3 regions of the Paenibacillus sp. 05T425 genome follow, and region 2 is predicted to be linked to each of the others. Evidence: riboswitches for the same ligand, from Rfam matches in the RefSeq annotation. Region 2 holds a riboswitch; each other region holds the start of a gene.
What was found. Region 2 has a riboswitch for cyclic di-GMP ahead of AC1DF0_RS30355 (LPXTG cell wall anchor domain-containing protein). Riboswitches for the same ligand answer to the same signal wherever they lie in the genome.

Region 1 (10,820 bases), on a different contig from region 2:
CATCCTCGACCCGGTGCATGGTTCCGTCGCACCAAGCGTTCGTCACGCCTTTATCGATCAACCCGATCGAATATTCCTCATGAAAATGTTTTTGGTACGCTAGATCGCTCTTCAGACATCGCTTAGCTTCCAAGAAAGGCAGCGCCTCATGGCGGTAAAAGGTCACATCAGACATGTTTCGAGTCCTCGTTTCATAAACAGAAAGTTTCTTCGCAATAAAAAGCCCTCCCGCTCGAAGGCGGAAGGGCTCAGCGTGCTCGAACGATACTACTACAGCTTAAACGGCTTTACCGATTCGTTCAAGTCAACCGAAAGAGACGACAGCTGCTGGATGGCAGCCGATATTTCCTGCATGGACGCGCTTTGCTGTTGAGCGGACGCAGCAACCTCTTCCGTGCCGGCTGCCTGCTCCTGCGTGACCCCGTTAATTTGCTGCATGGCATCCGTGATGCGTACGAAGGAATGCTCTACCTTCTCCAGCGAGCCGGACATATGGTTCGTGTGGACGGTAAACTCTGAAACGCCCGAATATATATGCTTGAAGTTTTGGTGGGTACCGCTAATCCAAGAATGGCCAAGCTCGACAGCCTTCGTTCCTTCTTCGATGCTTTGCTTAACCAGATGGCTGTTCGATTGCGTGCTCGAGACGAGCTCGTTAACGGACAGCGCCGCTTGAGCGGACTGCGTTGCCAGCTTCTTGACTTCCTCGGCAACGACCGCGAAGCCTCTTCCGAGCTCGCCGACCCGTGCCGCCTCGATCGAAGCATTAAGCGCAAGCAGATTCGTCTGCGTCGATATTTCGGTTATAATGCCGATAATCTCTCCGATTTCATTGGAACGTGTCTCCAGCGCCGCTGCCGCTTGCTGCGACTGCTGCATCGCCTGCTTGATCGTCTCCATTTGTTGGAGGGTACGATCGACAAGCTCTTGCCCCTGCTCCGATTGCGAATGGACCTCGGACGCGATTTCTTGAATTTCCTTCATGCCTGCCGATACTTCTTTGATGTCGGTATCAATGTTATGAATGCTCGAGTGGCTTTCGGATACGCTCTGCACGATCTCCGTAATGCCTTCTGTCATTTTGCTCGTCGATTCGGCCACCTGCTGCGCGCTATTCGTCGATTCATTCACGGATTGCTTCAGATGCTTGCTCGTATCCCCGATAAGGGCGGACGAAGCGATGACCTGCTCGATCAATGTTTTTAAGCTCGTAATCATGATGCCGAAAGCGGCACCCAGCTTGCCGATCTCATCCTTGCTGTCGATCGAGAACTGGCTTCTCATATCGCCGGCCGCTACTTTCTCGGCTGCAATCATCAGTTTGCGAAGCGGATTCGTAATGATTCGGCTAATAATAACGGCGATCACGCTGCCGACTACGAAGACGATGACGGAAATGATAATGGTCATCCAGTTCGAGCTGGATGCAGTCTCAGGCACAACGGAAGCATCGAGATCGATGCCCAAGATGCCGTACACGGTGCCGGATTTATCGGTCAGCGGCACGAAGATAGATTTATGCGTGCCGTATTCATCGTCGTAAATCGGACTGAACATCGTTTTCTTGGAAGCAATGGCTTCCCTCATTTCATCAGTAAACGGATAAGCGGTTCCGAAGTCGTCAGGGACGCCCGACAAAATCAGAATCCGTTCTTCATCCTGGGTATTGGATAAAATATAAATGTTCTCCAAGCTATGAACGGTCTGGAGCTTCTCGAGCTCCGTCTTGATTATCGCGTAGTTCGGATCGTCCGCCCCTGTCAGTTGAATATCGCTTCCCGGAATGGCTGCGAGCGTGTTCGACGCGATTTGAATATCCGTCGCGAGCCGCTTATCGAATTGCTCCAGAAGCTTCTCCGAGAGGTTGCTCTGCGTCATATAGCCGGACAGAGCAAAGGCTACGCATGTCACGACCTGCAGCAGCAGGATGCTGACCGAGATTTTGACAGCAAGATGTTCTCTGAACCAATTCAATTTAAGAATAGATTTCTTCATGGTTGTTCTCCTTCGTGGATAGCCGATCAAAAGCGGCATACGTTTCAGCGATTTTTTGTTTCAAATAGTGAACGATTGCACCGACATCGGAAGTTTGCGTGTACGGAGAGATGACGAATAACTTAGCCGCATACAGCGCAATTTGACCCGCCCGGTCCGCGGTTGGCACGTAGAGATGCTTCTTCGTATCTCCGAAAAACATTTTTCCGCGGTCTCTGCCCAATATTTCGAACAATAGCTCGTTCAGCTTATTTTCGCGCTCAATCTCCGCATAGCTGCGGAGCCCCTCGTATTCCGCGTGATAGCCGTTTTTACGATCTGCATACAAACGGAACAGCGTGATAATGCCCGGATTTAGCGGATTGACGATGACGGCTTCGGGAACTTCGGCAGCCAACGTCTTCCTGAACGCTATATTGACTTCGACGAATTGGGCGAGCAGCTTCTGATAACCTTCGATGCCGAAAGCCGTTAGCGCGCTTAAAATACTGATCGAGCTGCCCATTCTAGAGCATTCCAGCGTATAGCTCGTATGATAATCCCCATAACCCCGATGTCCAACATACGGCGTTTCATCCGGCTCCAAATCAAGCAGCTTGAGATCGGATGCCCGCTTCACAAGGAATAAGCTCGTGGAGTACGGCGTTTGACCGAGCTTCTGGAAGTCAAAGCACAACGAATCCGCCAATCCCAAATGCTTCATTCTCTCCCTTATCGCTTGAAGCGCAGATAGTGTTTCAGTATCGAATTTATGTAGATTTCCTTCAAAGTCGTAATCGTTAAAGAAGGCAAAAAATCCGCCCAGCGCTGAATCCGCGTGGATATGCGGCCTTTGAATGCCATGCTTTGTCGCTAGTTCCTCTGACACAGCCAAGATTTCCTCGACATTATCGATGCCCATCGCATCCGTCGTCGCTGTCGTTGCCACAATGTACACAGGGACGCCTCCGCTTAAAATAACGCTCTCCACTTTCTCTTCGAGATCCCGAACATCCATGGAGCTGTCTTCTCGCGTACGGATTTTGATCAGGTTATTGCTGCCCAGACCCGTTGCTTCCATCGATTTGAACAGGCTGTAATGAGCCGCTTCCGAGCAGAAGGCAAACAAGTTGTCAGGTACGCCTGCTTTTGCAGCTTTGGCGTCATATTTATTAATGGCTAGTCGAAGTCCCGTAAAGATGGCCCCTTGCCCGCCCCAAGTCGTATATCCGCCGCTTGCCGTAGGGTCATAACCAATCAGCGCCGACATCATGGCAACGACTCTGACTTCGGCCTCCGCTCCGGCAGGTCCGTATACGTCCCACAAGTTATTGCCATTCACCATAAAAGCGGTGAGCATTCCCATGATGCCCGGAATACTGGCCATGGGCAAAATATTAGTCAAAAAGTATTTCGTATGGTAGGGATGACCGTGCAGAAGCTTGAGCAGCTCGCCGTTCACTTCATTTTGCGTGCTTCCGCTAACGGGAATGCGGCTGTTCTTCGTTAAATCCTGATAGAAAGTAGCTCCTCTATCTTTCGTTCCTTTTAAATTAACGGAATCGGGATCCTTTAAAGCATCGACCCCTTCTACGATTTGCCTGAATAGTGCTATAAGATCGTCTCGTTGTCGCTCGTTGCCGTCGTCGCTTGGAAATAAGGTCCGGATATTCATCTCTTGCTCGCTCATTGTCTCCACTCTCTCCTATTTCGTTATTCTCTCTTTTTTGTTGTAAGCAAAGAGGCATGCCTATGGACGACCATAGACATGCCTCTGCTAAATCTTTTGCAACTGGCTGACATTTCTTTTTGAGAAGTAGTCCCTATAGCTTTGCGTCTCTCGTCTTTCGACGGATTTGCATTATGTGATTTTAGGAAAGTTCATCGATACAATTAGTAAACATTTACAGCGAATAGGAACATTCTACTATTTTACATTTCAGAGATCAATAGATTTGAAATAGAGATTTCGTTAATTTTTTTAAGAAATCATCATTTTGTCACAATCTTCCTTTGTTCGATATTGTCGACCGATTATATTTGGTGCAATATTCCTGCTACTGCCAATCTGTTCAACCCCGATACAGCTATGATTCAGCAGGTTTTCTTATCCTCCCATTCGTTTTAAGATCATATTTAAAAGAGAGGAGATTATCTATGACAGACGAAACATACAACGATTTAATTGCCAAATCGCTATTAAACAAAGGAAACAACAGGAGATTAAAAACCGCTATCGAAAAAGCGAAAAGAGGCGAAGAGATTACGATTGCCTACATTGGCGGCTCCATTACTCACGGCGCGGGAGCCAATCCGCTCCATACCGACTGCTATGCTCATCGGTCATATTCCACCTTCAAGTCGATGTTCGGAAAGGACGGCGGCGATTCTATTCGTTTCGTCAAAGCTGGACTCGGCGGCACGCCCTCCGAGCTGGGGATGATTCGTTATCAGAGGGATGTTCTGAGAGATGGAGCCGTACGCCCTGATATCGTCATTGTGGAATTTGCAGTCAATGACGCCGACGACGAAACGGAAGGGAGCTGTTACGAAAGCCTGGTATTAAAAGCACTGACTGCTGACAACGCTCCAGCCGTCATCCTATTGTTCAGTGTGTTCGAAAGCGACTGGAATTTGCAAGATCGGCTTGCGCCCGTTGGTTATCATTATGAGCTTCCCATGGTAAGCATAAAAGATGCGGTGGTGGACCAATTTCAGATAACCAAAGACGAGGGGAACATCATTACCAAAGAGCAATTTTTCAGCGACATCTACCATCCGACCAATGCAGGTCATACAATCATGGCCGATTGTCTAGGCTGGCTGTTCGCCGAAACCGACCGTTCCGCCATGGATCATGAACATATTGTGATCGACAAGCCGCCGGTAATCGGTAATGACTTCGTCCATGTCCGTTTGTTGGATCGGGCCAACGGCTCTAGCATAGCCAATATATCGGAAGGAGGCTTCGACGCAATCGATACCGAACTTCAAATGGCGGAGATGGACGACCATCCGTACGGCACGCCTCAATTCCCTAACAATTGGATGCATACGGCAGATTCGAGTAACCACAACTTTACGATGACGATTCGCAGCAAAAGTCTCCTCTTGGTCTACAAAGATTCAGGAAGCGACGATTACGGCAGCGCTAACATTTACGTTGACGGCGAGATTGTGAAAGTCGTCGACCCACAGGCAATCAAATGGACCCATTGCCATGTAGTCATCTTGTATACGGAGCAAGAATCGCGTGAGCACACGGTGGAAATCGAGATGTCGCCCAATCACGCGTGCAAAAGGTTTACGATCCTCGGCTTTGGCTTCGTATCCTAACGCGGGGAAACGAAAGACGGCCTCCTTTCCCTAATATAGGGATGGCGGCCGTCTTTCACTGTTTACCGTCTCACTAGCTATTAGCCTTCAAGCGCTTCCGCCGTTTGGCTAATCACTTTGTAGTACGAGCCCTTTGGCTGATGCTTCGTGTCGAACAGCAACGGCCAATTCTTACGACCCCTAACCGGGAATCCATCCAGCCACGTATAGTCATCAGCGGCTCCCCAGAACGTAACGCTTGTCAGTACATCGCTATATTCCCGGAACAACTGGAACATATCACCGTACCTTTCCTCCTGTAACTGCATCATCTCAGCCGTAGGAGTGGTAAGATCCGTGCGTCTGTCTTCGAAGGCAAATACCGATAAGTCCATTTCCGTAATATGCAGCTGCAGTCCTAGCGACGCATATCGTTCGATAGCTGCACGAATATCGTCCAGCGTCGGATGCGTCAGGTTCCAGTGCGCCTGAAGGCCAACGCCGTGGATCGGCACGCCTTTTTCCTTAAGCGACTTGACCAGCGCGTAAATTTTTTCTCTCTTAGCTGGCACTGACTCGTTATAATCGTTATAAAAGAGTAACGCGTCAGGATCAGCCGCATGTGCGTACTCGAACGCTTTGGCAATAAAATCATCGCCGATAATGTCCAGCCACTTGGACGGACGAAGGTGCTCATCTCCACTGTCAGACACTGCTTCATTCACAACGTCCCATGCATAGATTTGTCCCTTATAACGCCCAACTACCGTTTCGATATGCGCTTTCATTCGTGCAAGCAGTGTATCGCGATCAACTAAGCCGCCCGCACCGTTATCAAACACCCAATCGGACGTTTGGTTGTGCCATACGAGCGTATGCCCTCTTACTGCCATACCGTTCGTTTTCGCAAACTCCATTAATCGGTCCGCTTCCTCGAACGTATACCGCTCCTCGGCCGGGTGCAGCCGTTCGAACTTCATTTCATTCTCTGCCGTTACGCTATTGAAATGCAGCGCCAGCAGCTCGCGCTGCGAGACAAGCGTCTTCGGATTAACGGCTGCGCCGATTCGAAACTGCTGATCGAACACTTCGTGCAGCTTCGGTGTTTGTGCTGATGTGGATTGATTCATGAATGATTGCTCCCCTCGTTCGATCCATCGGTTATTATCGTTGCTCGCGTATAGTTTAGACCTTGCATGCGCTGCAAACAACCCGTCGAAGTATAGGAAACGCTTTTGGAAAATAATAGATTGACTTTCCCATAGGGGGAGGGTTTATCGTTAGGTTAAGCAATTCCGGCCGGAGTTCTTTATGAAAGGGTGTCATCGATTGAAAATTGGTGAATTCGCCGTACAAAACAACGTTACTGCTAAAATGCTGCGTCACTATGACGAGATCGGTCTGCTGAAGCCGTCGGCGATCGATGCTGAAACGGGATATCGTTCCTACGATCCGAGCCAATCCCATTTATTGAATTGGATCGTCATTCTCAAAAATCTAGACTTCTCCCTTACTGAAATCAAAGAATTGATAAACGGACCTGTAGATAGTAGCATCATCGTTCATCAATTGATTCGTAAGCGGATCGAAATCTCATCGCTGCTTAATGAACACATTCAGAAGAAAATCGCAATTGATCGGCTTATCACTATAATCGAGAAAGAAGGGTTTGATATGGATAAAAAAATAGATTTATTGCATATCGAGCAGTCTGCAGCCCATGAAATCAAAAAAAACATTCCCAATATGGAGATGTTTCTGGAGGCAGCCGCCGGCATCACAGCCTCATGTTCGTCTGACGATAGCCTCTCCGTCTTTCGCTTTGATATCAGCCACTTCAAGCAGGTGAACGACGATTACGGCTTCGAGGTAGGGGACAACGTCATTGCCTCTTGTTATCAAATCATTGAAGCCAATGTCCGTGCCGGCATAACTCAGGCCGCTATCGGCCGTGCTGATGGCGATGAATTCATCGTATTCGCAATCGCAAATCACCAAGCGATCACTCGTGTCGCGCAGTCCATAGTCGATGATATGATAGCCTTTGATTTCAATAGCATCGGTTGTCCGAAGCAAATGGGTTGTTATATCGGCGCATTAGTCGGCTCTGTCAGATCGATTGCGGAGATTCGTAAGGTCATCGAAGACTCTATTGAAACCATTAATGAAGCGCGGAAAGAAGGACCAAACTCGATCGCTATCGAATCGTGCAAGCTTTAGAAATTGCGAGGCCCCCTTCCTGTTAGAAGAGGGCCTTCGTTCTTATTTGTTATTCGTATAGTTCTCTAATAAATCCTGAATGGATATCCCATTAATCTTAAGTCCCGATATGTCGCAGTCTTTAATTTCCACGTTGGAAAGATTGCAGTTTGTAAAGGATGTTCCGGTTAATTCACAGTTCTCGAACGTATTGCTCTTGCCCTTCAGCCCGATATCGTGAAAGTAAGCCCCGCCCATTGCGCAGTTTCCGATCTCGATATCCCACAAACCTACTTCAATGAATTTGGCCTGATGCATGTTGATATCGTGGAATAACGTTTTGCTCATATTGATATTATCGAAGCTAGCGCCTTCTAAATTAATGTTAACAAACTTCGTTTTGTACATGTCGATATCGTCAAAATCGCTCTCGCCCATCGCCACGCGGCGAAATTGTGTTTCGGGCATTCTTTCGTCCTGAAACACCTTCTTCTTGAACTCCTCGTTCAGCTTATTCTGATTCAGATTTTCGTTAACCATGCTGAGCATCTCCTTCTTTAATAACGTTCTCGATCGACGAAGTCTGCTCTCTACCGCTTCAACGGACAGACCGAGGAAATCGCTGATTTCCCTGATCTTATAGTCATCGATGTAGTAGAGAATCGTGACCGTACGGTTAGCTTCAGTCAGGTTGCTAAGCGCTTGCCATACCTCGTTTCGAAGCTCTTTCCTCAGCCATGTATCTTCGGCAGTTTCATGCATTTCATGTTGCGGCATATTCTCGTTATGTGCCGGGTCGTATACGGACTCGTTTTTGCTCGACCTCAACCAGTCCAAGCACTCCCTATTCGTAACCGCATACAACCAACTGCCCAGCTTATCGGGTTCTTTAATGCTGGACAATTTTTTGAAAGCTTTGACGAACACTTCCTGCGCAATATCTTGCGCCCTATGGAAATCGCCTAGCTTACCGTACGCTGTCCCGTACACCGCATTCGCATATCTGCCGATTAAATCGCTGAATGCCTCGTTATCGCCTTTGCACGCCCTGCCCACCAACTCTGCATCCGTAACAGACAAGTTGCTCCTCCTCAAATCGATCTATATATAAGACGGGAGTTCATTGAAAAAACCGTCGCGATCTCAAAAATTTTTTTCTACTCTTCTTCTATTATACAAAAATATGGAGCGGTTATAGAAAGCAATAGATTGACAACGAATTCGAAAGCAAGTATGAATAGTAGCAAAGGAGTGACTAACTATGGATTTGAAAACCATTCTGCCATACAGCGTTGCCATGATAACGCCATTTGACGAGGATGAACGCATAGATGAGAACGGCGTTGTGGGCATGCTTGAATATTATGAGGCGAATCATGTACCGGCTTTGCTCTTAAGCGGATCGACCGGCGAACAGCATTCATTATCGGTGGAGGAAAGAATTCATCTCTATCGGACCGTCAAGGGCGCTGCCCGCAGCAACTTACCGCTCTATGCCGGCGTAGCAGCCGTACGAACCCGCGATGCTGTAAAGCTCGCAGTGGAGGCTGAACAAGCAGGCATCGACGCCATTATGCTCGGTTTCCCGCCGTATGTACGTCCGAATCAGAGGGAAGCTGCATTGTATGTAGAGTCCGTATGTTCCGCGACCTCGCTGCCGATTATGCTGTACAACAATCCTATTCGTACTGGTTTTAACCTCGAACCGGACACGCTGTTTAGACTAGTCGACCAATTCCCGCAAATTATCGCGCTTAAAGAAACCGGCGATTTAAGCCAGGCTCAGCGCATACGCGCCATGCTTGGCGACAAGCTCCAGCTGTTCTCCGGCATAGACCTGACGTTTGTCGACTATTTTAAGAAAGGATATGACGGCCTCACGAGCGTTGCCGGAAATTTATATCCGAACGAGATGAACGCCATCGTAACTCGCTTAAGAGAAGGGCAACATGAGCTTGCCGATACGGAGCTGAAACGGCTTCAACCGGTATTGGAGAAACTGGGACAGATCGGATGGGTAAGAGTCATTCGTCATTTGTTCGCAGAACAGGGGCTCATCAAGCCTGCTTGCCGTGAGCCTCTTACTCCATTGACCCCAGAAGAAGTCGATTTGCTTACTAATGTGCTGGAGAACAGCAGCTATAACGGCATTTCGGGCAACTAAAATGGGAATTACACCGTATACGCTGATTTAGTTTGATTTAGGAACGTTAACGAGGCGTTTTTCGCTTTATGGTCAAAAAAAGGGCGTGTAGTTTGACAAAATGTCGCTATTCACTCTCTTTTCGGTAATCGTCCTATTTAGTTCAACAAAATGCCGTTACGCGAGCCTAGTACCCCTGCAAAGAAAAAACCGCAATTCGCTTGGAATTGCGGTCTGGCTGTCGAGCACGTAATAAACGATATTATTCAACCGCTTCGTAATCGAACCAGTCAAAGTGCGCCGGCGCTTCCGATTTCTTACCGTTACCTGTTGCGTACAAGGCGAAAAGCACGCCCGTAAATCCGCCCGCCACTTCTGTCGATAGCAGGGACGTTTCGCCACAGCCGAACCAGAAAGGCGCTCCATCACCATAGGAAAAACCGAATTCGTATTGCCCCCGAGTCGCTTTCAGATGCAGCACGATCGAATCGGAAGACCAAGGAGCTTCGCTTTCGATTGCCTGGAGGCTGCCCAACTTTCTCCGGAAAATAACTTTGCGGACGCCGGCAATTCTCGTCACGGCAATTTCGTAATGGAAACGGTCATTCATGTATGCCGTAATGCCGGCTTCCTCGCCGTCGCGCTGTGGAGCAAATTCCATATGCGCAGACACGCTGCAAACAAAGTGCTGCTGTCTTCTAGCGACGAAGGCAGGCGCTCCGATTTCATTCAGCGTCGTCTCGTTGCCCCGCAGTGTCAAACAGCTTTCCTTCTCGCCCAGCGACCAATTATCCGGATTAGGCGAACGCATAAAGTTCCAGCATGGAGCAAGGCTCGAAGACTCGAAATGCTCGCGAACCGGCACAACAGCTGCTGGCTGCAGCGGAAGATTGCCTGCCGGCATCGTCTCGCTTACCGTCCCGTTTTCGCCGATAATCGGCCAGCCGTCCTTTGTCCATGTAACAGGCGCAAGGAACGTCTCTCTGCCTAGATGATGTTTGTTCGGATAACCATGCGGCCGAATGCCTAGAAATACGGCCCACCAATCTCCTTCGGGCGTCTGGACAAGATCCGCATGCCCCGTAGCATGAATGGACTTTAGCAAGCTCCGATGGGTCAAAATCGGATTATGCGGACAGCTTTCATAAGGCCCGTCTGGCCGCTCGCTTCTCGCGATCGTTTCCATATG
Region 2 (10,820 bases):
GCCCTTTTCTTTTGCCGCGCTATTCTGTATACTAGGCAAAATAAGTCAGATGAACGGGGGTTGAGGGTGATGGTCACCGATAGAAAGCAGTGGGTCCGGTGGCACGCCGAGCGGAAATATACGACGCTTCCGTTGCTTAAGGAATTGCCGATTCAGAGCCGTGATAGCGGCATAGTCACTTCTTGGGAAGAAGCATGGCAGGACGCATCACCGTATGCCGTTGTGCTGGAGAGCGGGAAGGATGGCAAGTATACGTATTTGGGCTTGCATCCGGATGCCATTATTCGGGGCAAAGGACTGACTGCCGAGTCCGTCACCTACGAATCGCTAGAGGAGCAAAGCCGGCGCAACTGGCATGGCAAGCCGCTTGAAGTGATGAGGGAATGGATGGCGGGCGCAGTCGGACCGCGTCTAGCTTATGGACCGAAGTGGATCGGCGGCTGTGTCGGCTACTGGAGCTATGATGTGATACGTTCGATAGAACGTTTGCCGGAGCTTGCGGACGATGATCTGACTTTGCCGGATTACTTGTTCATGCGAATGAATGAACTATGGATTATTGATCATGAGCGCTCTGTCGTTTATTGTGCTGTCCATATGCCAATTGATCCGAACGCCAGTGAGGAGGAGCTGCTGGAAGCCTACGATCGTGCGCTGTCTCGCGCCGAGGGGATGACAGACTACTGGCTGACATGGTTCGAAGAAGAGAAAGCGTGCCGCAAGGCGGAGGCGGTCAAGGAGAAGCGCCTTAAGCTGACGGAAGCGGATCATCTTCATATCGACATCGAACAAATGAACGATATTAGCTCACCGTTCAAGAAGCAGGCGTATATGGACGCCGTAGAAGCGATTCGCAATTATATCGGCCAAGGCGATGTGTTCCAGGTAAATCTGTCCCAGCGTCAAAGCCGTGCGATTGATACGTCACCGGAAGAGCTGTACGAATGGCTCAGACTGTTCAATCCGTCGCCATACATGGGCTTCCTGCGCTGCCCTGACTTCCAGCTGGTGTCGGCTTCACCGGAGCTGCTCGTAGAGCTGCAGGACGGCAGATTGGCAACGAGGCCGATTGCCGGCACGAGGCGCAGAGGGCGGACAGAGGAAGAAGACCGCCAGCTTGCAGAGGAGCTTGTCGCTAACGAGAAGGAGCGCGCCGAGCATATTATGCTCGTCGATCTGGAACGCAACGACCTCGGCCGTATATCGACGTACGGGACGGTTGAAGTGAAGGAACTTATGGTCATCGAGTATTACTCGCATGTGATGCACCTCGTGTCGCAAGTCGAAGGGGTTCTTGCCGAAGGCAAGGACGCATATGACGTCATTGCGGCTACGTTCCCGGGAGGCACGATTACAGGAGCACCGAAGATTCGAACGATGGAAATTATAGAGGAGCTTGAGCCGGTACGCAGAGGTCCGTACACGGGATCGCTCGGCTGGATTGACTATAACGGCGATATGGAATTTAATATTATTATTAGAACGATGGCTATCAAGGATGGCGTTGCTCATATACAGGCAGGTGCCGGTATCGTGATCGACTCGAATCCGGAACGCGAATATTATGAATCTCTGAACAAAGCGAAGGCGTTGTGGAAGGCCGTTCAGTACAGCGAACAGTTGGCCGGAGCAAACAACGGATAAGAGGGGGAGCTTAGACGATGATCCTTGTAATTGATAATTACGATTCCTTTACGTACAATCTCGTTCAGTATTTGGGAGAGCTTGGCGAAGAGATTGTGGTCAAAAGAAATGACGAGATCGACCTAGCGGGCATTGAAGCGCTGAAGCCCGACCATATTCTCATTTCGCCAGGTCCTTGCTCGCCTAATGAAGCGGGAATCAGTCTCTCGCTCATCGACCATTTCAAAGGCGTTATTCCGATCTTCGGCGTATGCCTAGGCCACCAATCGATCGGACAAGCGTTCGGAGGCGAGGTTGTCCGCGCGGAGAAGCTGATGCACGGCAAAACTTCACTCATTCATCATGACAGCAAGTCGATCTTCGAAGGCATGCCATCCCCGTTCACGGCGACGCGCTACCATTCGCTGATCGTTCGACGCGAGACGCTGCCGGACTGTCTCGTGATTACGGCTGAGACGGATGAAGGCGAGATTATGGGTCTTCGTCATAAGGAATACGCGATTGAGGGCGTTCAATTCCACCCTGAATCGATCATCACGGAGCATGGCCTGACGATGCTTCGTAACTTTTTGCAAAATAAAACCGGAGCCGCGCGATGAAAGTCAGCTTGAACGGCTCTGTTAAGGAAGCAGGCGAAGCCGTGATCTCGGTCTACGATCACGGTTTTTTGTACGGTTTGGGCCTGTTCGAGACGTTCCGTACTTACGGCGGCCGTCCTTACCTGCTGAACCGCCATCTAAGGCGGCTGCAGGTTGGCTGCGAACAGCTAGGCATTCTGTATCGCGGCGATGAGAAGGAAATTAGCGAGCAGGTGACGGAGCTGCTGGCTGCGAACGGCCTGACGGACGGTTATGTCCGTCTGACGGTAAGCGCGGGTGTTGGCGAGCTTGGTCTCCCAACGGGCGATTACGAGCAGCCGAGCGTGCTGCTGCTCGTGAAGTCGCTGCCGCCGGTCAATGATTCGATTCCTATGCATGGAAGAGAGCTGAGGCTGCTGCAGACGCGGCGGAACACGCCGGAAGGCGACATCAGATTCAAATCTCTCCATTATATGAATAATATTATTGCGAAGCGTGAGCTGCTTGCCTCTTCTCCTCCGTCAGGAGCCGAGGGGCTTATGCTGACGAAGGAAGGCTGGATCGCTGAAGGCATTGTGAGCAATCTGTTCTATGTGAAGGACGGCATTTTGTGCACGCCGGCTATTGATACGGGCATCTTACCCGGTGTAACGCGCGAGCGTGTTATCGAGCTTGCACGGGAAGCGGGGCATGCGGTGCATGAAGGACATTTTACATGGGAAGAGCTTGTACGAGCTGATGAAATATGGATGACTAACTCCATACAGGAGCTTATACCGATTACGACGCTATCCGACATTGCGAGCAGGAACGAGACTGTACAAGTTGGCGACGGTTATGCGGGAGATCTGACGAGAGGCTTGCTAGCACTCTATCGTGCGGATACATCGCGACTTGTCGGGAATGAATAACGGTTAAGGAGAGTGGCAGCATGAGCAAGAGCAGCACGCATAATAGACATTGGTTATATGAGTTGAACGGCGGCATTCGGCTGGAGCTTGGCAAACGTACATTAATTATGGGCATTCTCAATGCGACGCCTGACTCCTTCTCTGATGGCGGCAAGTATACGGGGGTGGATGCTGCAGTAGCCCACGCGCTTGCTATGGTGGAGGATGGGGCGGATATTCTCGATATCGGCGGCGAATCGACGCGTCCGGGTTTCGAGCCCGTTCCTCTTGATGAGGAGCTGCGGCGCATCATTCCTGTTATTGAAGCGGTGCGGAAGGAAATTCCGCATATACCGCTGTCTATAGACACGTATAAGGCTGCTGCTGCACGTCAGGCGCTCGAAGCGGGCGCTCACATTATTAACGATATATGGGCCTTGAAGGGTGACCCCGAGATGGCGGCAGTGGCCGCAGAGTTCGGCTGTCCCGTTATTCTTAACCATAACCGTCATGCGCGGGACTACAACGATTTCGTGCCCGATGTGCTGGCTGATCTGCTTGGCAGTGTCGAGATCGCGAAGACGGCCGGCGTTTCGGAGACTCAGGTATGGCTCGATCCCGGTATCGGGTTCGCCAAAACGTACGAGAACAACTTGGAGCTGCTTGCTCGCTTATCCGAACTGTCGGCGCTGGGCTATCCGGTGCTGCTCGGCACATCGCGCAAACGGTTTATTCGCGACACGCTGAGCTTGCCCGTGGAAGAGTTGGCATTCGGCACAGCCGCGACAGTCGCGCTTGGTATCGCGCAAGGCAGTCATATCGTAAGGGTGCATGACGTTCGCGAGATGAAGCAGACCGCTTTGATGACGGACGCTATTTTGAAATTTAAGACAACAAAGTAAGAAATAAGACGTTTGCCTGTGAGGGGAGTGACGGAAATGGACCAAATGGCGATTAAAGGGATGCGCTTCTACGGGTATCATGGCGTTTTTGCCGAAGAGAATAAGCTGGGGCAGCAATTTTACGTCGATGTCGTGCTGCATATGGAGCTTGGCCAAGCTGCTGAGACCGATGATTTGAACTATACAATTAACTACGCGGAGATCCATGCATTCACGAAAGAGATCGTGGAAGGACCTCCTTTCAAGCTGATTGAAGCTTTAACAGGTCACATTGCATCACGGGTTCTGGAAGCTTATACTATGGTAAATGAAGTGACGGTTCGAGTAACAAAGCCGCATCCTCCGTTCGATATCCACTTTGACGGGGTAACGATCGAGATGCGGAGAAAGCGGGGTGCACATGGAAGAGCGATTCCCGCCTAACGGGCAGTCATTCGAAGCGTACGTCGCTTTAGGGTCGAATATGGGAGAGCGAGAGCAGCTTCTGATGGAGGCTATCGGACTGATTGACCATGAACCAACCATTGAAGTACGGAGTGTGTCGGGCATCTATGAGACAGATCCTGTCGGCTATACAGATCAGCCTGCATTTCTGAACATGGCCATAGCGATCCGCACTTCGCTCAGTCCGATCGAACTGCTGCGCAAGCTCCTCGAATATGAGCTGCAGCTAGGGCGAGTTAGGCAGATACGTTGGGGACCGAGAACCATTGACCTCGACCTCCTGCTATACGATAATGTCAGAATGGATCAAGAGGAGCTGACACTGCCGCATCCGCGCATGATGGAGCGGTCATTCGTGCTTGTGCCGTTAAACGATGTTATCGAAGTATCGCATACGCTGCAGAGTGAGGTTGCACGTGCGGCCGGCAGCGCGCTTCAGGATGGAAAGGAAGGCATCACGTTATGGAAAACAATCAATTGGCGCAGCGCGTCAGAGCCTTTCGGAAGCTGAAGGGTTACACACAGCAGGAGCTGGCCAAAGTACTTGGCGTATCTGTTGCGGTATTGGGCTCGCTTGAGCGCGGTACGAGGAAGACAGACCCGAAGCTGCTTAACCATATCGCGAGCACGCTTGGGATCGACTATGAGGAATTAATGTCGGATAACCGTGAATAAAGCCTGACGTCCGGCACAGGGCGCTTGGGATCAAATAATATCAATGAGGAGTTTGGAACGGCATGCTGAAAATCGGCGACATCGAGATGAAGAATAGGGTCGTGCTGGCGCCGATGGCAGGCGTGTGCAACCCTGCTTTTCGTTTAATAGCAAAGGAATTCGGAACGGGACTTGTATGCGCGGAGATGGTGAGCGACAAGGCGATCCTGCACGGAAATAAACGAACGATGGAGATGCTGTTCGTTGACGAGCGCGAGAAGCCGCTTAGCTTGCAAATATTCGGCGGCGACCGTGAGTCGCTGGTCGAGGCGGCGAAGGTTGTCGATACGCAGACGAATGCAGACATTATAGACATTAATATGGGATGCCCCGTACCGAAGGTAACGAAATGCGACGCCGGCGCTCGTTGGCTGCTTGACCCGAACAAAATCTATGAGATGGTATCTGCTGTCGTAGACGCAGTGAAAAAGCCGGTTACGGTGAAGATGCGTATCGGCTGGGATGACGAGCATATTTATGCGATCGAGAACGCTCGTGCGGTTGAGCGCGCAGGCGGCAAAGCCGTTAGCGTACATGGACGGACGCGGGAGCAACTGTATACGGGCAAGGCGAATTGGGACATCATAAGGGATGTCAAACAATCGGTATCTATTCCCGTAATTGGGAATGGCGACGTATTCTCGCCAGAAGACGCGAGAAGGATGCTGGATCACACCGGCGTCGACGGCGTTATGATCGGACGCGGCGCGTTGGGCAACCCATGGATGCTCTATCGTACGATTCAGTACTTGGCAACGGGCGAGCTTCTGGGCGATCCGGCACCGCGCGAGAAGATGGAAGTCGCGATCTTGCACCTTGACCGACTGATCGCGCTGAAGAACGAAGCGGTAGCCGTGCGCGAGATGCGCAAGCACTTAGCATGGTATTTGAAGGGCTTGCCAGGCGGCGCGCGCGTGAAGGACGTTATTATGGAAGAAACGGACCGCGATCGCATGGTGGCGATTTTGGGAAATTATATTCGTTCATTGGAGGAAGAGGCCGTGCAGGAGCAGAATGGCGCTTCATCCGTCCATACCGCAGCGGAAGAGATCATTCATTAAATGGATCGCCGGTTGCCGCTGCTTTTAATGGAGCGCCATGTCGGAGCATGCTTCATTTTGGAGGCAGCGGCACTTGCATCGACAAAGTTCGACAGATGTCGGCATGATGCGGAATGTATGGATTCACGCCTAAGTGAAACGGTTTCAATGGGACGTTTGGCTTTGATTGACATTGGGGGCAACTTTGAAATATAATCGTGCAATATAATCCAAAGAGGCTCTCAAGAGACTCCTTTAAAGTGAAATGACTCAAGGTATGATGGCAATGAAGCGTAATATATTAGGTAACAGTGAATTCATACACGGTATGAAAATAAGTCACACGACGGGAGAATCGGAAAGATGAACGATAAGCAAATCATTCTGACTCAGGACGGCTTAAAGAAGCTTGAAGAGGAACTGGAAACCTTAAAGTCGATCAAGCGCCGCGAAGTCGCTGAGCGGATCAAGGTTGCAATCGGTTATGGCGATATTAGCGAGAACTCCGAATACGAGGACGCGAAGAATGAGCAGGCATTTATCGAAGGCCGTATTATTACGCTTGAGAAGATGCTTCGTAATGCGCGTATCATCAATAACGATGATATCGATATCGATACGGTGAGCATTGGTTCGATTGTAACGGTTGAAGATATGGAATTCGGCGACACAATGGAATATGCGATTGTAGGCACTGCGGAGTCCGATCCGCTCCAAAATAAGATTTCTAATGAAAGTCCGGTTGGCAAGGCGATTCTAGGCAAGAAAAAAGGCACCGTTGTAGAAGTGAACGTACCAGCCGGCATCATTCAATATAAAATTGTCGATATCAAAAAATAAGGTTTGCGATGAATGGTTTAGAAAGCTTCCTTGCCGGAAGCTTTTTGAACGTTATCGGTTACCCTTACGTATCAGGGAGATGAACGAAAGTGGAACATGAGAATAACGAGCAGGGACAGGAGCAGGAGCTTAGTGAGCTTCTGCAGATCCGCAGAGACAAACTAGACGAGCTTCGCGCTTTAGGCGTTGACCCATTCGGCAAGAAGTTCGAGCGCACTCATAATGCCAAAGATATACTAACAGCCTATGAAGCGTCTACGAAGGAAGAGCTGGAAGGCCAAGCGGTTAAAGTGAGCATCGCCGGCCGTATTATGCAGAAGCGCGGCATGGGCAAGGCAGGCTTCGCGCATATCCAGGACTTGAGCGGCAAGATTCAAATCTACGTCCGCAAGGACACGGTCGAAGAGCATAAGTTCGCTGCTTTCGATCTGCTTGATATTGGTGATATTGTCGGCGTACATGGCGTCGTGTTCAAGACGAATACAGGCGAAGTTTCCGTCAAAGCGCAAGATGTTGACGTATTGACGAAGTCGTTGCTTCCGCTGCCTGACAAGTACCATGGCCTGAAGGACGTCGAACTGCGCTATCGTCAACGTTATGTCGACCTGATTGTGAATCCGGACGTTCAACAAACGTTTATTACCCGGTCCAAAATCATTCAATCGATGCGCCGTTATCTCGATTCGAGAGGTTACTTAGAAGTAGAGACGCCAACGTTGCACTCGATAGCGGGCGGAGCTGCTGCTCGTCCTTTCATCACTCATCATAATGCGCTAGATATGCAGCTTTATATGCGTATTGCGATCGAGCTTCATCTAAAACGTCTTATCGTGGGCGGCTTGGAGAAGGTATATGAGATCGGCCGCGTATACCGCAACGAGGGTATCTCGACGCGTCACAACCCTGAGTTCACAATGATCGAGCTGTATGAGGCTTACGCTGACTACAAAGATATTATGGCTCTGACCGAGAATCTGATTGCGCATATCGCACAAGAGGTGCTTGGCACAACGAAGATTATGTACCAAGGCCAAGAAGTCGACTTGACTCCGCAATGGCGCCGCGTCTCGATGGTAGATCTCGTGAAGGAACTTACAGGTGTCGACTTCAGCGTGGAGATGACCGACGAGGAAGCACATCGCCTTGCTAAAGAGCATAAAGTTGCGGTTGAGCCGCATATGACGTTTGGTCATATCTTGAACGCGTTCTTCGAAACATTTGGCGAGCATACGCTCATCCAGCCTACGTTCGTTACCGGACATCCGGTTGCGATCTCGCCGCTGGCGAAGAAGAGTGAAGCCGATCCGCGCTTCACGGACCGCTTCGAGCTATTCATCGTAGCACGCGAGCACGCGAACGCCTTTACCGAGCTGAACGATCCGATTGACCAGCGCGAACGGTTCGAGGCACAGCTCGTAGAGAAAGAGCACGGCAACGACGAAGCGCATGAGATGGATGATGACTTCATCCGCGCCCTTGAATACGGCATGCCGCCTACTGGCGGTTTGGGAATCGGCATCGACCGTCTCATTATGCTGTTAACGAATGCGCCTTCGATCCGGGACGTACTGTTGTTCCCGCATATGAGAGATCATCGCTCTGGCGAGTAAGAGACGAGCTATATGGAAGCAAGATATAAATAACTATAGAAGCGTGGCCGTGTTGATGGTGAATAACCGTCTGACGGCCGCGCTTTTTCTTATTTCTTCTACTAATTATCATGATGAAATTTGTCGAACAAACGCATGAATACGCATACATTTAATGGCGTGAAATTTATGTTCTCAAAATGCTAATCTAGTATTGACACCTTCATAGTAACAGTAATAGAATAGGACTTGCGAATCACAATTGTTACATATTTATGCAAAAAAGCTAACAAAACAACAATATCTCATGTAAATCGCAAACCATCCGAAAGGTTGGGACGCAAAGCCAGGAGTCTAAGGCATCGTTAAGCTATCGATGCTATGATCGTCCGACCGCCATGAACTGTCATGGCGGTCTTTTTTATTTTGCGGAAGCCATGACGTCATATATTATGGGGGAGGGTATTTATGATTAAGAAGAAGTGGTTGAAGTCAGCCCTATTGTTGAAGTTGGTCGTCATCTTAACGATCGGTACGGCTGGTACGGTTTTTGCCCATGGAAGCGGCGGTGGGGCGGCAAGCAATTGCAGCGGCGATTATGTGGATGAGGTCTTCTTTTACAACTATAATTTTTCCCTATCCGATGATGGGGACCAAGTCGTTAGCGGTTCCCGCGACTACGATAAAACCAATTTGAACTGGAATGCGGGAGATGGTTATGCCATTACTTGCGTGAAAGTTGAAGGGTTATCGGATGGTGCAACTAAAACCTATGAGTATGACGGCGGTGCTATTAGCGGAAGTGGCCTTCAGGCGCCTCAGTATGCTTATGAGAAATACGAAAAAGTCAACGGTAAGTGGAAATGGGTAACTTATTATAAAGAACAAACAATATCCTATGTGAAATTTTACTACAAGGAACTGCCGGCTCCAGGCTGCACGGAAGGCTACGATGCCAGCTATAAATATACGGTAGGTAATTCTAATAGCTTTGAAGTAGGACCTAGCGGCAAAAAAGTCGTGAGCGGCGAATTAAAGAACAACAAGAAGACTGTTAATTGGAACGTAATCAACGACACGGATTTATTGAAACATGATGTCGTGTGCGTGAAGATCACTTGGAAATCGGGCAACAAATATAAAACGGAGACGACATCCTACGGAGCAAGCGGAATCAAATCCGGTTCCTCGACAGCTCAGACGGATAAAATCCGTGAAATCGAGTTTTTCGTGAAGAAGACTGTAATTGTACCGACACCGGAACCAACAGCAACACCGACACCGGAACCAACAGCAACACCGACACCGGAACCAACAGCAACACCGACGCCGGAGCCGACAGCAACACCAGAACCAACAGCGACTCCGACACCGGAGCCGACAGCAACACCAGAACCAACAGCGACCCCGACACCGGAGCCGACAGRAACACCAGAACCAACAGCGACTCCGACACCGGAGCCGACAGCAACACCAGAACCAACAGCGACTCCGACACCGGAGCCGACAGCAACACCAGAACCAACAGCGACTCCGACACCGGAGCCTACAGCAACGCCGGCACCGACACCGGAGCCGACAGTAAAGCCAGAACCGACACCAGTTCCGACACCGGAACCAACGGTAGAGCCGACAACGGAACCAACGACACAACCAACAACAACACCAAGGCCAGCTCCTACGCCGGTAGAAACGCCAGAATCGACACCGGAACCAACGGTAGAACCGACTCCGACAYTTGAGCCAACAGCAACACCGGAAACAGAAGTTGTTGTTGACGAAGACGATACACCTCAAGGATCGGTAGACGCAGGTGAAGAGGAAGTTGTCGAAGAGGGTGACAACGAGGTACCGCAAGGATCGGTTGACACTGATACGGATGCAGTTAAAGAAGAAGACGAAGCATCTGTTACAGACAACGAAGTTCCATTAGCAACGCTTCCGAAAACAGGCGATACAAGCTCGTTTCCTACTTATATGGCAGGTCTTGGCCTGCTGTTGATTGGATTGCTTACGTTCAAAAAGAAAAAATCAACAAAAGCATAGAATTAAGAATTGCTAAGCAACTGCCCTGATAGCCTTTACGGTAATCGGGGCAGTTTTTTTGTCGATTGGTCTTGTTTATAAAGGAACTGAGGAGGTTTTGGAGTGTCGGTCCCCGCCTTTTTGTAAAATTTTG
Region 3 (10,820 bases), on a different contig from region 2:
GAATTATCGGTGGTCGAAAATGTGATGACGGGCGTAGCGCGAAGCCAGCGCAGCGGAATCGCGGAGGCGCTTCTGCGCACGCCGGGGCAGCTCCGCAAGGAGAAGGCGATGCGTGCCAGAGCGCATGCGCTGCTGGACTTGATCGGCTTCGAGGGAAGCAGGGATTTGCCGGCCAGTCAATTGCCTTACGGGCATCAACGCATGGTTGAAATCGCTCGCGCCTTAGCTACGGAGCCTAGTCTACTGCTGCTTGACGAGCCGGCTGCGGGTATGACCGCGGCGGAGATCGAACACTTGGAGCGGCTGCTGCAGAAGCTGGTCAAGGGCGGCATCACCGTTATTTTGATCGAGCATCATATGGACTTCGTGCAGCGTGTATCGGATACGGTGACGGTGCTCGACTTCGGCCGTGTTATTGGCACGGGCAGTCCGGACCAGATGCTGAACGATCCGCGCGTCATCCGCGCTTATCTGGGCGAAGAGGAGGAGGTGGCGGCCGGTGCTGAGCATTAAAGGACTGCATGTGCGATACGGCGCGATTCACGCGCTGAAGGGAATCGATCTTGAAGTAGGCGAAGGCGAGATCGTCGCTGTTATCGGCTCGAATGGCGCGGGCAAGACGACGCTGCTTCAATCCGTGTTAGGACTTGTGAAGCCTAGCGGAGGGACGGTCACATTCGAGGGCAAAGATATTACGGGGTTGTCCGCCAGCCGGACCTCTAATCTTGGCGTCTCGCTCGTTCCTGAGGGGCGCGAGGTGTTCGGGACGTTGTCCGTACTCGAAAACTTGCGGATGGGACTGAAGCAGAAGATCGGTTCCGTCTCGCGCGCCCAGTTCGACAAGGAGCTGGAGCTTGTGTTCGAGCGTTTTCCGCGCTTGCATGAGCGGCGCCACCAGCTTGCCTTCACGTTAAGCGGCGGCGAGCAGCAGATGCTTGTGCTGTCGCGGGCGATGATCAGCAAGCCGAAGCTGCTGCTTCTCGATGAACCATCGCTTGGCTTAGCGCCGATTATCGTGAACGAAATATTCGCGACTATCGCCGAGCTTAGCCGGGAAGGCGTATCGATCCTGCTCGTGGAGCAAATGGCGCACAAAGCGCTGTCGATAGCGGGAAGAGGGTATGTTATAGATAACGGAACGGTGGCCATGCACGGCCCGGCGGCAGCTTTGCTAGGTGACGAACGCATGATCAAGGTTTATTTGGGCGTACATTAAAGGAACTTATTATAGTCGCGAAAGGTGATGCAGCATGAAACGAACAACAATTAACCGCATTCGCATTGGCGAAGACCTATATAATATGACGATTGATCGAGAGCTGGGCGTTATCACAAGCTTGGAGAAAAATATCGGCGGGAAGATGACTGGCGGAACTGGCGAAGCCGGAGGGGAAGAAGCGCTGGATGCGGGTGGGTTGCTATACTTGCCTGCCATGAGCGATATGCACATCCATCTCGATAAGCATTTTCTCGGCGAACCGTGGAAGCCGCTGCAGCCGTTCGTGACGCTGCCTGGACAGCTTGCTTTCGAGAAAGCGATGATCAAGACGATGCCGACGACTGCCGCGGATCGGGCAAGGCGACTCATCGACCTGCTGCTGAGTCATGGCACGACGAAGATTCGGACGCATGTCGATGTCGATCCGGTGATCGGCATCTCCCATCTGGAGCATGTGCTGGCGGTGAGGGAGGAGTACCGGGGCGTGATGGAGATCGAGATCGTCGCATTTCCGCAGCAGGGGCTGCTGCGCTCCGATTCCGTTAAGGTCATGAAGGCAGCGCTGCGCGCCGGAGCCGAATATGTCGGCGGTGTCGACCCGGCAGGGCTGGACCGTCAAGTCGACTTCAGCCTCGAGACGATGTTCGAGCTGAGCTCGGAATTTGGCGCCGGCGTCGATCTTCATCTTCACGACCCCGGGCATCTCGGCTTGTACACGATCAGCCGCTTCGGCGACTTGACGGTTCAAGCGGGCAAAGGCGGACGTACGGCTGTTAGCCATGCGTATTGCCTAGGCCAAGTGACCGAGGCAGAATCGCGGGATCTGGCACAGAAGCTTGCGGCGGACGACGTCGCCATTATTACGAGCGTGCCGATTGATCGGCCGATGCCGCGCGTCGATCAGTTAATCGCCGAAGGTGTGCGCGTTCACGTCGGCTGCGACAATATTCTAGATGCATGGAGCCCGTTCGGCAATGGCGATCTGCTTGCAAGGGGCTCGAGGCTGGCCGAGAAGCTCGGCTGGATCGTCGACGAGGATCTGCTGCGGACGTATCCGCTCATCTCGTCGGGCTCGCTCGTGCCGAAGGCGGGGGATCCTGCCAGCTTTATGCTCGTGGACGCCATGAATCCGAAGCATGCGATTGCTCTTGCACCGCCTCGCGAAGCGGTGTTCTCCGCCGGCAAGCTGGTTGGCGGCAGGTGGAAGGAAGCGGCTGAACGTTTCGTTGCACCGGCTGCTTTGACCAGCTTATAATGTTACTCTTCAGAAGCACGGCCAGACATCAGTCAAGTTAGGTGTTTGGCAAGTGCTTTTTTTGTTTGCCTTCTTGGACATAATAGAAGCGCAGAACAAGGGATTATTTTCTATGTTGACATGAAACCAAATGGTTTCATATAATGAGAAGGCATCAGATTAGAAACCATTTGGTTTCATATCAATTGATTCCAGAGTGGACAAGCTCATTAAACATTGAACATTGGAGGTTATACTTATGGGAGACAACATTCATACACAGGACAAGCTGCCGGATATTCGCCAGACGGTCTTGTTGAAAGCGCCAATCGAGAAAGTATGGAAGGCCGTATCTACGGCAGAAGGCATAGCGGCATGGTTCATGCCGCCGAGTGATTTTCAGACGGAGGTCGGCTTCGAGTTTCATTTGAACGCAGGTCCATACGGTCAATCGCCTTGCAAGGTGACGGAGGTGGATCCGCCGAACCGTTTATCGTTTAATTGGGGCAAGGATTGGACGTTGACGTTCGAGTTGGCCGAGCTGCAGGGCGAGACGGAATTCACGCTCATTCACGGTGGGTGGACAGCTGGCATGGCGACCGAGTTCGGCGAACCGCATGACATCGTGCGAGGCAGAATGGAGCAAGGCTGGTCTGGCATTGGGCAGAAGCTCCGCGGCTATGTAGAGGAATAAGATGGCTGAACCGCTGCCGAAGCATGATGTGTTTCAAGCGATAGCCGATCCGACGCGGCGCAAGGTGCTTGAGCTGCTAGGCGATGAGGAACTGCCGCTAAACGCTATCAGCGGCCACTTCGCGATGAGCCGTACGGCCGTGTCGAAGCATCTCCGCGTCTTATCGGACGCCGGACTCGTGAAGGACCGGAAGGTCGGGCGCGAGACGCGCTACCGTCTAGACCCCGATCCGCTTAGAGAGCTGAAGCGCTGGCTGGCGTTTTACGAGCGCTTCTGGGATAACAAGCTCGCCGCGCTCAAGCGTTATGTGGAATTGGATGAATGATCATTGAAACTCGAATTGCCGAATGAACGTAAAGAAACGTTATTGAAGCCAAATGGCAAGAAACACCAACCGACTTCTTATAAGACGGTTGGTGTTTCTTGCAAATTCCGTATCTTATTGACGATCAAAAGGTTGAAAGGTATCATGGTAATAAATGTATCTTATACAATTCAATATAGGAGAAGAGGTAGCTACCACAAATGGACGATCAGCAATTTCTGAACGGTTGGGCCGAATTCAACCGTAAGAAATGGAACTGTGATGCAATAGTTAAAACCTTTAAAGCATCAAATTCAGATGCGTATTGTGATAGTTTAATGTTTCTTAATCATAACAAAAAGCTGTTTTTGCCTCCGCTTAATCCGTATCACCCTACTATTTTTCGCCCAACTCCAACGAATAAAGTACAGAAAATCGGAAGCCAGTGGCATGAGGTCTCAAAAGCATTCATTGAAAGTTTATATGAATACGCAGGGTCAGCCAATTTTTATTTTCCGCCTGAAATTACGGATATTCGCCCTTTTCTATGGCAAGGGTTCATAGCTGATATAAAGTATACATATTATGTGGATTTGCCTTATTCGGTAGAGAACATCAGCCCCTCTCTGCGCAACAAAATGAAAAAGGCCAATTCGTTGGGTTACTATTCTATTCGGACGGACGATATGGAGGCCGTTCACTACTGTTTATCCGGAACCGAAACGAGGAAAGGCTTTACCCATCAATTATCGGTTAAGGATTTATTGCTCGCGCAGCAATTGCTTGGAAGCGACAGGTTTCGCGGCTATGTTTGTTACTCCAATGAAGGTGAGCCTGTTAGCGCAAGCATCACCTTAGTATCCGGTGAACAGAACGCGATTGGATGGATATCCGCTTCCAAGAGCGAACACCTCAGTGATGGCATCGTACAGCAGCTGCAAAACCTTGAGTTTGAGGATCTGGACCAAATCGGGATTAAAACATTCGATTTCTACGGGGCGAATATTGAATCGGTTTCGGCGGCAAAGTCTCATTGGGGTGGGGACTTGCGGGTTTTTTACGGTATCAGACTGCCGGGCTACAAAGAGATTGTTCGGGCTGGTCGCGATTGGCTTGCGTTGAGTACAAAAAAAAGAACGGCCAGATAAACGGAAACAGAGCCCTGCCTGCACCATTGCGAATGGATGCTGACGGGGCTCTTCCGTATTTCTACTATTTAATAAAGAGTGTTAATGCTGAATAAGCTCTAAGTTCGAATAATCTTCTTGGGAGACGACTTGCGCTTCAATATTATGCTTCTTAAGACGATTGACGACGATGATCGCATCTTCGGACGTCGAATTCGACAACAAGATATAGATATCGCCGTTAAACGCAAGGCCGATGAAATCCGACTCGCGAAGCGAATCGTTCACTTGTTTGAGGAGCGCGCTGTCCTGAATGATATCCCTTGAAAGCGAAACGAGGGCGAAGCTTGCATTGTAATTGCGTTTCGCTTGCTCCCTAGAGCGTATAACGGCAAGGAAGACGTCAGGCTTAAGCACAGGCATGCCTTCCAGGTAACGCTCATGCTGGCTGAGGTATAGGCTGCGGATATTCCGGGATAGCGACGAGGCGATCAGTTCGTTATTAATGTTAATGTCGTCGAGCGTCGCGCCCGTGTTATCCGATTTTTTGGTTAGCGGCTTTAAATCGGCGGTGGATTGCGCAAACCATTCATACGTGCGGCGAATCCCCGTTTCGAAGCTGAACTTGGGCGACCAATCCAAAACTTTTTTTAGTCGGTTATTGTCGAGTCTTGAACGATATATATCGCCTGTGCGAGCTTTTTGCTTCTTGATTTCGGGGATCGGCCGAATGCTGCTCAATATGTTGACTAGATCATTGACTGATTGCTCCGTATCGGTGGACAAATTCATGATGCCGCTTTGGTCAGAAAGGCTTGCTTGATAAATAACATCCGCGACATCCTCCACGTATATGAAATCGCGGGTTTGGCTGCCGTCCCCGTAAATCACAAGCTCCTTGCCATCACGGATCCGTTCCATGAAAATGGATACGACTCCGCCTTCTCCAATCGATCCTTGGCGCGGTCCGTATACGTTGCTGAATCGGAAACAAATCGTATCCAATTGGTAAATTTCGTTCCACTTTGTGCAATAGTATTCCCCGAGAAGCTTGTTGATCCCGTATGGCGAGACGGGCTGACAAGGCATATCCTCATTTAGCGGAATCTGATCGTTCATTCCATAGACGGCCGCAGAGGAAGCGAATATGAGCTTCTTGGTTTTATATTTTGCGGCCAACTGCAAAATGTTGGTTAGTCCTAGGATGTTCGATTTTGTATCTGCGTATGGATTTTCCATCGAAGTGACTACATTGATCTGGGCAGCCAAATGCACAACAATGTCAACGTTATGGTTTTCGAAGATGGATTCACAAACGGTGCTCTCCACATCCGCGATGTATGATATATGGCGGAATTTGCAATTCGATATATGACCGGAGGTCATATTATCTATAATAATGACTTCATGTCCTTCGTTGAAAAACCTCTCAGCAACAAAAGAGCCAATAAATCCGTAGCCGCCCGTAATTAATATTTTCACGCTACCACCCCATTTTCCCTTCTGATTTTAGTGAAGAAGTCCGATTGCGGCTCTTTGGAGACCGGCGTTTTGCTATTATGTACGCTGCTAGAGTATTGTTAAAGATTGAGTCTAATAGGTGATAGCAGGGTCTACTTGACTATGATAATTGTTTAGGAAGAGGTTGTAAACAAGTTCTAATTTATGGCTAAACCCCTGTTGAAAATAAGTGTCGAATCTTATTCAAAATTAGGCTATGAATCTATTAAAACCTATTGCTTTATACCTATTAGTCTGGTAATATTTATTTAAATATTAAGTAACTTCATATACTCGATGTGTCGAAAAGGCAAACTGCGTGAAAACGCAGGACGCAAAGCTATAGGGGCTAAATGGGAAACCACACGCCAGCCAGATTCCGAAAACTTTTCAGGTTCTATTTTAGAACTTATGACATGTCATAAGTTCTTTTTCTATTCATCACACCAACATTTTCACTAACTTAATATTTGGAAACAGCGATAACGGCAAACCGCGTGAAAGCGCGGGACGCAAAACTACAGGGGCTAAATGGGAAACCATATGCCAGCCAGTTCCCGAAATGTTTTCAGGATGAAATAGGACAATCCTGAAATCTGGGATTGTCCTATTTATTTCATTCAGGATATGGAGGTAGTGAAAATGGGCATTTTCAGTAAATTAACGAAAAGCATGACCGCGATGGTGCTTGTAACGATTTTGAGCGGCATCGGTTTTTATGGACTATTCATCGAAGAAGCGAACGCTGCTAATATGATAAATGTTAAGACCTACGGAGCAAAGGGAGATGGCAAGACGGACGATACGTCCTCGATCAAAAAAGCGCTGGCAGAAGGCGCTGCGAAGAAAACGACGGTTTACTTCCCGAAAGGAACGTACCTGGTAAACCCGAAAGATCCGCTCGCTGTAAGCAGCAACACGAAAGTGCTCGGTGATGGCGCAACTTCGATCATCAAAGCTAGCACAAAAGATTTCGGCTGGGAATTAATGCGTGTATCGGGTAAGGATATTGAGATCAGCAACATTTCGCTCGACGGCAACAAACTAGTTAACCGTGTACTCGTTGTAAGCGGAGGAAGCGAACGCGTTAATATCAACAATTCGATTGTAGCGAATGCTTCCCACAGCACGAAAACGAGTAGCGATTACTTCTCGGGCGTGCTTTCGGGAATCCTTGTATACGGCAATACGAAAGCAATCACGATCGATAGTAATGAAGTGAAGAATATTGTTGCGCTCAACCCTACTGGTGGAAGCATGATTGCTAGAGGTATTTACGTAACAACGACTTGGGGCAAAAGCGAAGCTGCAGCAGCTAATGTATCGATAACTAATAACTATATTCACCATATCGGTCCTGCTGATGACGGCGATGGCATCTATTATGAAGATCCTAACATGGATGCAGGAAAAGGCACGGACACAAACAGCTTGATCTCGAATAACAAATTCGACAACAATGCCAAACGTGCTATTAAAATTTATGCACAAGGCATTACGGTAACTGGCAACCAAATTACGAATTCGTACCTGCAAAATAATTATTACAGATCGGGCTCGGATAAAGGGCTACTTGCTCCAGACATGTATTCGGCAATTAGCGTATACGGCAGCAACAACACGGTTAAACAAAATACGATTACAGGCTTAGGAAGCTTCTATGCTGCAATCGAGGTTGGCGCAGCGGAAACGGTTAAAAACATCGTTATCAGCAACAACAAAATTACTATGGGTGCAAAAAGCGTTCAAAAAGGCAAAACAGCCATTCGTCTTGGAAATATCAATAACTTCACGATTGACGGAAATGTCATTGAAAATGGAGAAAAAGCAATTTGGACGTGGCAAAACGCGGACAACGGTACGATTACAAATAACAAAATCAAAATGATAACTGGCGGAGGCATTGATTTAACGACATATCTTTCGCAGTTTTCTCAAAAAAATATCGTATGCTCGAACAACACAATCCAAGCTGCACAATTCACGGTTAAGCTCGCAAGCAGCAACTTTAACGTACAAGTTCTATAATAGTTTTGTAAACAACGAGACTTCGACATCTATTGTCGAAGTTTTTTTATTAACTTCTTTCATTATATAGAAGGAGTTATCCGTGAAAGGCACGGAAAATGTCGTTTCATTTTTATTTACTTGACGAGTCTTGAAGATTATAATACGAATATGCTTCAGGTGCAGGCAAACAGTTCTGGACTATGTTGGAAATTTTGTGGAAATAGCAAGTGACCATTGCATAAAGGAATGAGTATTTTTGACTAGACATAAAGGACTATTTGTTATTTCGCTTGATTTTGAATTGTATTGGGGCATACGTGATCTTTATGAACTAGATTGGTATAATAGTACGTTTGCAAAAGAAAGAGAGTTAATTCCTACCGTATTATCGTTATTCGAAAAGTATGGTATTCATGCCACATGGGCGACTGTAGGGCTATTGTTTTTTGAGTCTAAGGAAGAAATGATTAATAGCTTGCCGATAATTAAGCCTAGTTATATAAATCAAAATTTATCTCCTTATTCTTACTTGAAGAGTGAGCAGATCGGCGCAAATGAGTCATTCGATCCCTATCACTTTGCACCTTCGCTTATTCAACGGATTCGAACAACGCCATTTCAGGCGATATCCACACATACCTTTTCACACTATTATTGCAAGGAATCTGGTCAGACCGAGAAGGAATTTGTTGCTGATATTCACGCAAGCATCCAAATCGCCGAAAAACAAGGTATGACATTGGAGAGCATCGTTTTTCCAAGAAACCAAATCAATGATTCCTATTTGCAAGCACTGAATCAATTAGGTATTAAGTCATATCGAGGTAATCCGAAACATTGGATATACAAACATGGCTATAGCACCAATGATTCCCTGCCGTTGAGAGCTCTTCGTTTGCTCGATACGTATATTAATTTGTCCGGCAATCATTGTTATCGAATCGATGAAATAATGACCGAACTTCCCATAAACCTACCAGCCAGCCACTTCTTCCGCTCCTACTCTTCCAAGCTCCGCTGGTTAGAACCGCTTCGTATTAAGAGAATACTTGATGGAATGACCTATGCGGCTAAACACGGCGAAGTGTATCACCTCTGGTGGCATCCCTATAATTTGGCAAGTGATGCCAATGAAAATATGGATGTGCTGAACAGAATACTCGAACATTATCAACATCTGCAACATAAGTACGGGATGACGAGTTTGAATATGGAGGAGCTTTGTAATCAAGTATTAGCTAGTGCAAAGAGAGAGAAACGTTCTTCCTATCAATCGCAGCATTAATCCAAAACATGAGGTGAACGAATGGACATCCAGTTCTTAAAAGAGGCGAGCAAACGGTATTTTATAGTTATTTTATTAGTAATTGCATTATCTGTCGGAGGCGCATTTGCATTAAATACTTTCGTAAAGCCTACCTATCAGGCGAGTGTGAGTGTAGTGGCGAGTATAGCATCTTCAGGAGATGCAGGTATTTATAATGAGTTTTTAGCAAGCCAGCTGTTAACGGGTACGTATAAGGATGCTTTGAAAAGCTACTACATAGCAGGCAAAGTGAAAGAGAAACTCGGCAGCAATCTTACTGCAACGGAACTGCTGGGCAAACTGGAAGTGGAAACGAACGTAGACACGCTTGTTATCAAAATTAAAATAAAAGACGATCACGTAAAAGATGCGGTTGCTATTGCGAATGCATATGGAGAAACGTTTCTATCGGAGTCTAAGTCCATTATCCAGTATGCAAATATAACGATGTTGGACTTGGCAAGTATCGAACAAGCATCTGATCCTGTCAGTCCCAAAAAAGCGTTCAATCTCGCCATCTCCTTGTTTATAGGCGTTTTTGTGGGGCTAAGCATTGCTCTTATGCTGGAAGGGAAACGTCAGGAACGGAGAAGAAAGCGTTCAGAGAACACAAGCATCTAATCGATGATTACAAACGGAATAGAATGAGCGGGCGGGGTGGATTGGAAAATGATTAATTATGCGATTGTTGGCTGCGGCCATATTGCCAATAAACATATAGAAGCAATCGAGAAAACCGAGCAAGCAAGCCTTGTTGCTATCTGCGACACGAATCCCAATAGATTGAACCAGTATATGAACCAGACAGGCGTGGAAGGTTACGTGAACATCGATGAAATGCTGGAGCGACAGTCCAATATCGACGTGGTTTGTATTTGTACGCCTAGCGGTCTACACGCTCCGTTAGCCGTGAAGGCTGCTAAAGCAGGCAAACATCTCATAATCGAAAAACCGTTGGCGCTAACGATCGAGGATGCCGATGCCATTGCCGAAGCCGTGACGGTTTCGGGTGTCAAAGCAGCGGTTGTCCATCCGAATCGCTATCGGCCAGCAATTCAATTACTTAAATCGGCGTTGGAGAAAAACGTATTCGGAAAAATAAGCCATGTAAATGCCACGGTACGCTGGAACAGGGGACAGGCTTACTACGATCAAGCGCCTTGGCGCGGAACGAAAGCAATGGATGGCGGAGTGTTAATGAACCAAGCCGTGCATAATCTGGACTTGCTGCAATGGCTGTTCGGCAGAGTGGTTCAAGTAAAATCTATGGTCGATACGCGAATACGAAACATTGAAGCCGAGGACGTTGCCGTCGCCACGTTGCGTTTCGATAGCGGGGCCCTTGGCGTAGTGGAAGCAGCCACTACGATCTATGACAAGAACCTCGAGGAATCGATCAGTATATTCGGCGAGAACGGTTATGCGG

Region 1: linked by a shared signal. The riboswitch ahead of AC1DF0_RS07380 (pyridoxal phosphate-dependent decarboxylase family protein) and the one ahead of AC1DF0_RS30355 (LPXTG cell wall anchor domain-containing protein) in region 2 are both predicted to bind cyclic di-GMP.
Region 3: linked by a shared signal. The riboswitch ahead of AC1DF0_RS05480 (glycosyl hydrolase family 28-related protein) and the one ahead of AC1DF0_RS30355 (LPXTG cell wall anchor domain-containing protein) in region 2 are both predicted to bind cyclic di-GMP.

The regions. Positions count from the first base shown of each region.
Region 1 is NZ_JBFTLA010000003.1:121,362-132,181, reverse strand. Features, by position in the region: gene AC1DF0_RS07390 (AraC family transcriptional regulator) at 1-175, opposite strand, end outside; gene AC1DF0_RS07385 (methyl-accepting chemotaxis protein) at 271-1,995, opposite strand; gene AC1DF0_RS07380 (pyridoxal phosphate-dependent decarboxylase family protein) at 1,976-3,664, opposite strand; cyclic di-GMP riboswitch class I at 3,759-3,845, opposite strand; gene AC1DF0_RS07375 (SGNH/GDSL hydrolase family protein) at 4,132-5,310, shown strand; gene AC1DF0_RS07370 (endo-1,4-beta-xylanase) at 5,391-6,419, opposite strand; gene AC1DF0_RS07365 (diguanylate cyclase domain-containing protein) at 6,619-7,509, shown strand; gene AC1DF0_RS07360 (sigma-70 family RNA polymerase sigma factor) at 7,552-8,568, opposite strand; gene dapA (4-hydroxy-tetrahydrodipicolinate synthase) at 8,750-9,652, shown strand; gene AC1DF0_RS07350 (glycoside hydrolase family 43 protein) at 9,894-10,820, opposite strand, start outside.
Region 2 is NZ_JBFTLA010000024.1:1,725-12,544, reverse strand. Features, by position in the region: gene AC1DF0_RS30405 (anthranilate synthase component I family protein) at 70-1,644, shown strand; gene pabA (aminodeoxychorismate/anthranilate synthase component II) at 1,662-2,243, shown strand; gene pabC (aminodeoxychorismate lyase) at 2,240-3,133, shown strand; gene folP (dihydropteroate synthase) at 3,154-4,014, shown strand; gene folB (dihydroneopterin aldolase) at 4,051-4,437, shown strand; gene folK (2-amino-4-hydroxy-6-hydroxymethyldihydropteridine diphosphokinase) at 4,415-4,969, shown strand; gene AC1DF0_RS30375 (helix-turn-helix domain-containing protein) at 4,921-5,133, shown strand; gene dusB (tRNA dihydrouridine synthase DusB) at 5,196-6,233, shown strand; gene greA (transcription elongation factor GreA) at 6,576-7,052, shown strand; gene lysS (lysine--tRNA ligase) at 7,142-8,662, shown strand; cyclic di-GMP riboswitch class I at 8,947-9,042, shown strand; gene AC1DF0_RS30355 (LPXTG cell wall anchor domain-containing protein) at 9,110-10,687, shown strand.
Region 3 is NZ_JBFTLA010000002.1:364,507-375,326, forward strand. Features, by position in the region: gene AC1DF0_RS05445 (branched-chain amino acid ABC transporter ATP-binding protein/permease) at 1-513, shown strand, start outside; gene AC1DF0_RS05450 (ABC transporter ATP-binding protein) at 500-1,216, shown strand; gene AC1DF0_RS05455 (amidohydrolase family protein) at 1,251-2,474, shown strand; gene AC1DF0_RS05460 (SRPBCC family protein) at 2,713-3,147, shown strand; gene AC1DF0_RS05465 (ArsR/SmtB family transcription factor) at 3,149-3,472, shown strand; gene AC1DF0_RS05470 (hypothetical protein) at 3,673-4,599, shown strand; gene AC1DF0_RS05475 (NAD-dependent epimerase/dehydratase family protein) at 4,681-6,060, opposite strand; cyclic di-GMP riboswitch class I at 6,378-6,462, shown strand; cyclic di-GMP riboswitch class I at 6,556-6,640, shown strand; gene AC1DF0_RS05480 (glycosyl hydrolase family 28-related protein) at 6,721-8,106, shown strand; gene AC1DF0_RS05485 (polysaccharide deacetylase family protein) at 8,345-9,373, shown strand; gene AC1DF0_RS05490 (YveK family protein) at 9,395-10,015, shown strand; gene AC1DF0_RS05495 (Gfo/Idh/MocA family protein) at 10,064-10,820, shown strand, end outside.